Regions from separate parts of the Nocardia sp. NPDC050710 genome, predicted to be linked through region 1. Evidence: riboswitches for the same ligand, from Rfam matches in the RefSeq annotation. Region 1 holds a riboswitch; the other holds the start of a gene.

Region 1 (4,653 bases):
CTGGCGGCATTGATCAGCCAGGGCTGGGCCATCTCGATCCCCGACTACGAGGGACTCGACGGGCATCTGGCCGCGGCCGAGGAACCCGGCTACATGACACTCGATGGTATCCGCGCCGCCGAACGCTTCGAACCGCTCGGCTTGGACGGCGCCGACACCCCGGTCGCCCTGTGGGGCTACTCCGGTGGTGGCATGGGCACCGGCTGGGCCGCCGAGATGCAGCCGAGCTACGCGCCCGAGTTGAATGTCAAGGGCGCCGCCATGGGCGCACCGGTCTCGGATGTGGAATCCCTACTGCACGTCAACGGGTCTTTGTTCTCGAGCCTGATCGGCATCGGCATCTCCTCGCTGCGCAATGCCTACCCGAAATTCCGCGAGGCCTCCGATCGCTACCTGACCCCCGAGGGCCGGGCACTGATGGAACGGACCCAGGCGCAGTGCCTGCCGCGCAACGCGCTGAGCATGATGTTCGTGGATTACCAACGGCTGCTGACGATTCCGATACCGGAATTCCTCGCGGTGCCGGAGATAGCGGAGGTCTTCGACGCGACCGTACTCGGCCGCAACACCCCCACCACGCCGATCTTCCTCTACCAGGGCGTATTCGACGAGGCGGTGCCGGTGTGGACCAATGATCTTCTGGCGCAACAGTATTGCGCGGCGGGCGCGTCGGTGGTCTACAAACGCGACCATCTCAGCGAACATCTGAGCCTGCCGTCGCTCGGTATGGCGGACACCTTCAATTGGTTGAAGTCGCGCCTGGCCCCGAACGCCACGGACCAGATCGGCTGCCGCACCGAGAATGTTGTCTCCATGCTCGCCGACTTCAACGCGTTGGTCAGCCAGATCGAGATCAACCTCAACGCGACCTTCGGCGCCCTCGGTTTCCCGATCGGCCCGCACGAAAGCTGAGTTGCTCGAACGCTGGGCCGCCCGAACGCCGAACCGCCTGAATATCGGGCCGCCTGAATGCCGAGCCCCGCCCGGAACCGGACCGGTCGGGGCTCGGCCCTTTCCCGGTAAGCCACCATTCAGTGCGGAAGCGATGAATTCCCCGCTTCCGAGGCGTCACCATCGATGCAGGCACAGGCCGACAACCGGGAGACCGTTATGCAGAAGATCGTCACGAACCTCTGGTACGACACCCAGGCCGAGGAGGCCGCCGAGTTCTACTGTTCGCTCTTCTCCGATTCCAAGATCATCGATGTGCAGTACTACAGCGAGGCGGGCCCGCGCGAGTCCAGCCTGGCCATGGTGGTCGACTTCGAGCTCAACGGACAGAGGTTCACCGCCATCAACGGCGGCGGCGAATACCACTACACGCACGCCATGTCGCTGCTGGTGAACTGCGACAGCCAGGAGGAGGTCGACCGCCTCTGGGAGGCGCTGCTCGCCGACGGCGGCCAGGAGATCGAATGCGGGTGGCTCAACGACAAGTACGGCGTACCGTGGCAGATCTGGCCGGTCGAGGCCAATGAGCTGTTCAAGGGCGACCCGGCCGCCGTCACCCGCGCCACCAAGGCCATGTTCGGCATGAAGAAGCTGGACGTCCAGGCCATGCGCGACGCTTACAACGCCGACTGACCTCGCGCTCGGACCGCCCGCGGACTGCACCGCAGGGCGGTCCACGCCCGTCGCGTGCCCGCCGCACGATAGGCCGGTTGTCGAATCGACCAGCCGGTGTAGGTGCTCGGCGGTGGCGAATCGGCGCATCCTCCGATCATCGGGCGGGCGCCCGAGGTGGGCAGGTATGGTCGGGCGGGAAAATTCACATCGCCAACGGGGGCTCGCACCAGCGGGCTGAGAGGACGGCTAACGGGCCGTCGACCGTATGAACCTGACCGGGTAATGCCGGCGTAGGGAGGAAATCCATGACAACCGCACCTGTCGACACCGTGACCACGGGCCCGATCGAAGGCAGCGTCAAGCACTACCGAGAGGTCGACGACCTGCGGATTCCGGTGCGCAGGATCAATCTGACGACCGGCGGGCATTTCGACGTCTACGACACCAGCGGCCCGTACACCGACGAGACGGCCACCATCGATCTCGAAGCCGGTCTGCCCGGCCTGCGCGACGGCTGGGACAAGCCGCAGGTCGAGGGACCGCCGACCCAGCTGGCCTGGGCGCGGCAGGGCATCATCACCCCGGAGATGCGGTTCATCGCCGCGCGCGAGGGCGTGACGCCCGAGCTGGTGCGCGACGAGGTGGCCGCGGGTCGCGCCGTGATCCCCGCCAACCACAAGCATCCCGAGCTCGAGCCGACCATTATCGGCAAGAAGTTCCTGGTGAAGATCAACGCGAATATCGGCAACTCGGCCGTCTCCTCCTCCATTGCCGAGGAGGTCGAGAAGATGGTGTGGGCGACCCGCTGGGGTGCGGACACCATCATGGATCTGTCCACCGGCAAGAACATCCACGAGACCCGCGAGTGGATCCTGCGCAACTCCCCCGTGCCGGTCGGCACCGTGCCGATCTACCAGGCGCTGGAGAAGGTGAACGGTGATCCGACCCAGCTCACCTGGGAGATTTACCGCGACACCGTGATCGAGCAGTGCGAGCAGGGTGTGGACTATATGACCGTGCACGCGGGCGTGCTGCTGCGCTACGTGCCGCTCACCGCGAAGCGCGTCACCGGAATCGTCTCGCGCGGCGGATCCATCATGGCCGCGTGGTGTTTGGCCCACCACCAGGAATCGTTCCTGTACACCCACTTCGAGGAGCTCTGCGAGATCCTCGCGAAGTACGACGTCACCTTCTCCCTCGGTGACGGCCTGCGCCCCGGATCCATCGCCGACGCCAACGACGAGGCCCAGTTCGCCGAGCTGCGGACCCTCGGCGAACTGACCAAGATCGCGAAATCCCATGGCGTGCAGGTGATGATCGAAGGCCCCGGCCACGTGCCGATGCACAAGATCGTGGAGAACGTGCGGCTCGAGGAGGAGCTGTGCGAGGAGGCGCCCTTCTACACCCTCGGCCCGCTCGCCACCGATATCGCGCCCGCCTACGATCACATCACCTCGGCCATCGGCGCGGCGATCATCGCCCAGGCCGGCACCGCGATGCTCTGCTACGTCACCCCGAAGGAGCATCTGGGCCTGCCCAACCGCGATGACGTCAAGGTCGGCGTGATCACCTACAAGATCGCCGCCCACGCCGCGGACCTCGCCAAGGGCCACCCGCACGCCCAGGACCGCGACAACGAATTGTCCAAGGCTCGTTTCGAATTCCGCTGGCGCGACCAATTCGCACTGTCCCTGGACCCGGATACGGCCCGCGAGTACCACGACGAAACCATGCCCGCCGAGCCCGCCAAGACCGCGCACTTCTGCTCCATGTGCGGACCGAAGTTCTGCTCCATGCGCATCTCCGCCGATGTGCGGGAATACGCGGAGAAGCAAGGACTTACGGACGTGGAAGCGCTGGAGGCCGGTATGGCGGAGAAGTCCGCCGAGTTCACCGGAGCCGGTGGTCAGGTCTACCTGCCGGTCGTTTCCTGATCGCGACGCAACCGTTTCCGCGATCCCGGGCCGCACAGCGCGGCCCGGGATCGCGAACGTCGATAGGTTAGTTCAGTGCGGCGGCAGCCGCGAGGGCGTCCGTGCGATCAACAATTCGTTCGGCTTCGGCGGGCACAATGTCGCGCTGGCGTTCGGCCGGGCCTGAGCCCGAAGCCCGCGACGGTTCGCGGGTCCACCGCGATAACAGCGGGTGCGACCAGCCTCCGGGGCGGACCGGAGCCCGATTCGGCCCGGAGTACCGTCCAGGCAGAATCGTTAACCGAACGAACAAACCACCGACCGGCAGAGCCGCCGGTCCGAGGGACGGACGACAACCGTGACCGACGCTTTCTACCTGCCCGATCCGGGGAACCCGAACCGGTTCATCTCCACCGAGCTGACCCGTGGGCCCTGGTCGCCGGATGCCCAGCACGCGGGTCCGCCCTCGGCGCTACTCGGCCACGCGATCGAGCGCTGCGAGCCGCGGGAGGGATTCCAGGTCGGCCGGGTCGCGGTCGAGATCCTGGGCCCGGTGCCGCTGGAGCCGCTCACCGTCGAGACCCGGGTGGTCCGCCCCGGCCGCAGTGTCGAACTGATCCAGGCCACGCTCTCGACCGACCGCGGCCCGGTCATGACCGCCAACGCCTGGCGTTTCAAACTCGCCGACCCGGAACTCGAACTCCCCGAAGGCATTCTGCCGAGCGGCACCCGCCCCGGCCCCGACCAGGCGCCGGAGCCCGCACCGTTCCCGTCCACGCAGCCGGTCGGCTTCCACACCGCGATCGAATATCGGTTCGTGACGGGCGCTTTCACCGAACCGGGCCCCGCGATCTGCTGGATCCGGCTGAAGTATCCGGTCGTCGCGGGCACCACCCCGAGCCCGCTGGAGCGCACGCTGGCCGCCGCGGACTCCGGCAATGGCGTCAGCGCGGTGCTGGATTGGAATCGCTACCTGTTCATCAACACCGATCTGACGGTGACGTTGCACCGGCAGCCGGTGGGCGAATGGGTATGCCTCGACGCCGTCACCTATCCGCAGCCGCACGGCATCGGCCTCGCGGAGTCCACGCTCTTCGACGAGAAGGGCCCGCTCGGCCGCAGCACCCAAACCCTCCTCCTCGGCTCGCGCTGACTCAGGGGTGAGCTTAGGCGC
Region 2 (4,653 bases), on a different contig from region 1:
ATCCGCCCCGGTCTGACCGGCGCGCTGGATTCGCTGACCTCGGAGTTCGTGTCGGCGGCTATCTTCCTCGACGTGGCGAGCACCGTCGAGACGGTGATCGCCGAGTTGACGGCGCAGTTGCAGGAACGGTACGGCGATGAATTCCGCGCCGCGCAGCGGTCGGTGCAAGAGGAGCTGACCGACTACGACCGTTTCAGCGCATTCGAAATCGGAGTCGTACGACCGCTGTCGCGACTGAGAATGCCGGGTCGCCGCATTCGCATCCTGATCGACGGACTCGATCAGCCGGAAACCGGCAACCGGGACGGCCTCATCGCAGCGGTGTCCACGCTGACGACCGACGACAGGCTCAACCATGTCCGTGTCGTCGTCGGTATCCGTTCCGGCACCGGAGTCGAGGCTCGGCCTGAGCTCGCGCACGCGCGGGTATTCCCGGTCCAACCGCCATCGCTCTCGGAAGTTCTGCGCGAACTGGCGATCGCCGACCGGGGTGTGCCGTCGGATCTGGATCGGGCACTCGCGGAACAGGCCGCCGAGGTCGGCGGCGGCGGATGGCTGATCCCCCGGCTCATCGCCGAAGTCGACTGGTCACTCGACCGGGCGCCTGGCGCGGTGGATCTGGGCTTCCTGGTGGCGCAACGCTTCCGAACCGCCGCTCGGCGTTCTGTGCACGCGACCACCGTAGGCCGGATGGTCGCCTTGCTCGCGGCGGTCGGGCCCGGTCCGGTCGCACCGCTTCGGCTGATCTCCGATGCGCTCAACCGGCTGGGACCGCCCGTATCGCAGCCGCAGTTGCGCGACATCGTGGTCGACCTCGGCATTTTGGTGGCGCGGGGGCATCCCGGTCAGGAAGACGAGCAGGTAGGTCTCGCGCATTCGACCTTCATCGAGCCGCTGGTGCGGGCCGCCGCCACCGCGCCGGAGCCTACGGTTCTGCTCGATGCGCATCAGGTTCTCGTTTCCGCGCTGACGGACTTGACCGGGTCCGATATCGACGCCTACGCGCATACGGCGGCGCCGCGACATTTCCTCGCGAGTGGAAATGCCTCCCGCGCAGTGGAATTCCTCGATCAGAGCGATGCGAGGCGGCGGGCGATCGACAATCGCACCTCCTGGGCAGGCTGGCTGGTGGCGTTCGAAGAGGCGCTGCCGCCGACGGATACCCAGCTACTGGCCGCCCGCGCTCGGCTTGCCCGCTGGACCGGCGACGCGGGTGATCCGCATGCGGCGAGGGATATGTTCGCCGCGCTCGTCGAGGATTGCACGCGCATATTCGGCCCGGATCACGGCGAAACGCTCAAGTGGCGAGTGCAACTCGCGAACTGGGTGGCGCAGACGGGAGATAGCGAACGTGCGGTGTCGATGCTGACCGACCTGCTGCCGTTGCAGCTGGCCCTCTCGGAACCGGAACATCCCGATGTACTCCGAATTCGGGCGGACCTCGCTTTCCATATCGGCCAGACCGGAGATATCGTCGGGGCGCGTGATCGATACACCGCGCTCCTGCCCGTCTTGGAGCGTGTCCTCGGCGCCACCCAGGATGACGTGTTGCGGGTGCGCGATCAGTACGCGCGGTGGATCGGTGAGTCCGGTGACCCTGCCGCCGCACATCGGCTCTGCGCCGAACTGGTCCCGATCTGCATCCGGGAGTTGGGTGCCGAACATTCGGACACATTGTGGGCCATGGGCAATCTGGCATGGTGGACCGGAGAGGCAGGAGAGATCGAGCCCGCCGTCCAGCTGCACCGTGAGGTGCTCTCGCTTCGCGAAAGGGTCTCCGGCACAGAACATCCCGCGACGCTGGTGGCCAAGGGCAACCTGGCCTACTGGTGTGGCCGGGGCGGCGACTTCGCTGTCGCCAGGGATCTGTTCGGCGAACTGCTCGAAGTGCGCGTGCGCATCTTCGGCGATGCGAACTACGAGACCCTCCTCGCTCGGGAGAACCTCGCCACCTGGACCGGCCGCACCGGTGACGCCGCGGCAGCCCGCGATCGTTATGCCGAGCTGCTGGCCGTCCAGCGCAATGTCCTCGGGGCGGACCATCCGAGCACGTTGGAGACCCTCGATCAACTCGCCGCCTGGACAGACGCCGCGACATCGAGCGCAGGCGCGGGCGCACCCGGCTCGGACGAATGACGTCACTGTCACCGGGTAACGGGTCGGTTCGCGATAGTGCGTCCAATCCCCCGGCCCGGGCGAACGCCGAATGCCGGTCAGTCGGATTGTCGTACGCGTGTACTATTCGCCCGGATAACCCCCCACGCGGGAGCTCGGGCACGGCCGGGCCGAGAGGGCGGGCCCGAAGCTCCGCCGACCGCCCGAACCTGTCCGGGTAATGCCGGCGTAGGGAGCGAGTTGCGGCATGGCTGCGTCGACCGTGGAAAGTACCGGGCACGAGGCCCCGCTCACACTGGATCAACCGGCGCCGAAGGTGCTGTCGTTCTGGGATCAGAGTGCGTTCTGGGCGAATCTGGGTGTGAGCCTGTTCGCGTTCTCGGGGGCGTACACGGTGTTGGCGCCGAATGCGGAGGGCGCGGCGCAGATCTCGATTGCCGCGGGCATTCTCGCGATGATCATCGGAACCGTGGTCGGCGGGCTGATGCTGGGGTTGGCGGCGGTGCCGGGATCGAGGACCGGTAAGCCCGCGATGATGCTGCTGCGCGGTCTGTTCGGCGCGAAGTTGAGTTATGTGCCGACCGTGCTCAATATCGCGCAGCTGATCGGGTGGGGCACCTTCGAGTTGATCGTCATCGGGAATGCCGCCGAGGAGTTGTTCGAAGGCGGTCCGCACTGGCTGTATGTGGTGGTCGCGGGCGTGCTCACCACGGTGTTGACGATCTGGCCGCTGGGCTCGGTGCGGATGCTGCGCCGGTTCGTGACGGTGGGTGTCGCGATCGCGCTGATCTGGTTCTACATCCAGTTCTTCCGCGCGGGACTGCCGGATCTGACCACGAATCCCGGCCCGGAGGGTAATGGCCCGTTCGGTGTCGACTGGAGTCTGTTCTGGATCGCCACGGACGCGGCGCTGGCGGTGTCGATTTCCTGGGTGCCGGTGGCCGCCGACTACACCCGGCACTCCCGGAGTACCCGCGCGGCATTCGGCGCGGCCAGTGGGGCCTACGCGATCACCCAGATCGTGGCCTACATCCTGGGTCTGTTCGCGTTGGCGCTGGCCACCGGTGACGGAACATACGGGCCGTTTCTGAGCGTCACCCTGGGCGGGGTGTTCTTCTTCATCCTGGTGCTGCGCGAGGCCGATCAGTCCTTCGCCAATGTCTACTCCACCGCTGTCTCGATCCAGAACCTGGCGCCGCGCATCGACCGCCGCATCCTCTGCATCGGGCTCGGCGTCTTGATCACCCTGCTCGCGCTGCGCCTGCGGATGGACGACTACTTCGGCTTCCTCGGCCTGATCGGCTCGGTCTTCGTACCGCTGCTCGGCGTCCTGGTCGCCGACTTCTTCCTCCGCGCCAAGGGCGAGTGGAATACCGCGGCGGACGCACCGTCACGCTGGGGCATGATCCTCGCCTGGCTGGTGGGACTCTCGGTCTACCAGCTGATCAATCCCGGCGACGCGGGCGTCTGGACCGACTTCTGGGTGCACGTGCAGGAGTGGCTGCATTTCACCAAGCAGCCGTGGATGAGCGCGTCGCTGCTGTCCTTCCTTGCCGCGGTGGCGATGGCCTGGGCAGTCGGCCGGATCTCGACCGCGCGAACGGTGGCTGCGTAGCCGAGCAGGCTCCCTGAACTGCACTTCGGTACGACCCGCAACGGTAAGCCGAGCCTCCCGATCGCCACCCGATTCGAGCGAAAGTTCTACGACTCCAAGGAGGATCGGCTCTTCCTCGATCTCCAGCGGATGCTGACGGAAATGGAGGTCGACCGGTCCCCCAGCCTCGAGCTGATCCTGCTGCACGAATGTGGTGGCATTACCAAGGTCCACATCACCCGTGACCGCATCCGTATGGCCGAGCCGACCGGGTGGCGTGAGGTGGACGAGATCGAACATTGGTTCTGCGGGTGCTCGCTCGAGTCGCAAGTCGACCGCCGAGCCGACGAGTTCGACTCCGACTGACAAGGATTCGGTACTGGTCTAGCCTAATAACTCCAGCTATCGGCGCGCTAGCTGCCGTTCTCCGCACGCAACTCGCGTACCAGGTCGAGGAACTTCTGGTGCAATTCCCGGTAATCGGTCGAATAGACCGCGCCTGCTTGGAAGATCACCTCTGCTTCGCCCAATCTGCCTAGCCTGAGCAGGCATTCGCCGCTGCTGAAGTTGGCTGCTTCACCCTCCGGGAACAACCGCAGCGAGTGCTGGAAATCGTCCAGCGCGGATTGGAAGTTACCCAGATTCATATGGCTGAACGCCCGGTTGTCGATGGCCTCGTAGAAGAGTGGAAACAGCTCAACAGCACTGGTGTACTCGGCAATGGCTTCCTGGTGTCGTTGCTGATCGTTCAACACGCCACCAGCCGCAAAGTGTGAGTTGGCTTGTGCGACAACAGTATCAAGATCCTGTCCGGTTACCTCGAGATATCGCCTGAAGTCGAGCCGCTTCAGATACTCATGGAACCCGACGAGGTCCTGCGGCGTCACCGGACAGGTGCAGAGCACCTCCCACCCATTTTGAAATGCCTGGGCGCTCATCGGTGT

Evidence for each region. A riboswitch is a leader RNA that binds a small molecule or an ion and turns the genes downstream of it on or off. The one in region 1 is predicted to bind thiamine pyrophosphate.
Region 2: another riboswitch for thiamine pyrophosphate. It lies ahead of AB0H61_RS28465 (cytosine permease); the one in region 1 lies ahead of thiC (phosphomethylpyrimidine synthase ThiC).

Annotation. Positions count from the first base shown of each region.
Region 1 covers NZ_JBFAHV010000010.1:82,620-87,272, forward strand. Annotated here, with positions in the region: gene AB0H61_RS19235 (lipase family protein) at 1-912, shown strand, start outside; gene AB0H61_RS19240 (VOC family protein) at 1,078-1,584, shown strand; TPP riboswitch at 1,772-1,877, shown strand; gene thiC (phosphomethylpyrimidine synthase ThiC) at 1,872-3,500, shown strand; gene AB0H61_RS19250 (thioesterase family protein) at 3,838-4,632, shown strand; gene AB0H61_RS19255 (VOC family protein) at 4,646-4,653, opposite strand, start outside.
Region 2 covers NZ_JBFAHV010000020.1:128,518-133,170, reverse strand. Annotated here, with positions in the region: gene AB0H61_RS28470 (tetratricopeptide repeat protein) at 1-2,136, shown strand, start outside; TPP riboswitch at 2,253-2,367, shown strand; gene AB0H61_RS28465 (cytosine permease) at 2,363-3,730, shown strand; gene AB0H61_RS28460 (hypothetical protein) at 3,872-4,075, shown strand; gene AB0H61_RS28455 (tetratricopeptide repeat protein) at 4,123-4,653, opposite strand, start outside.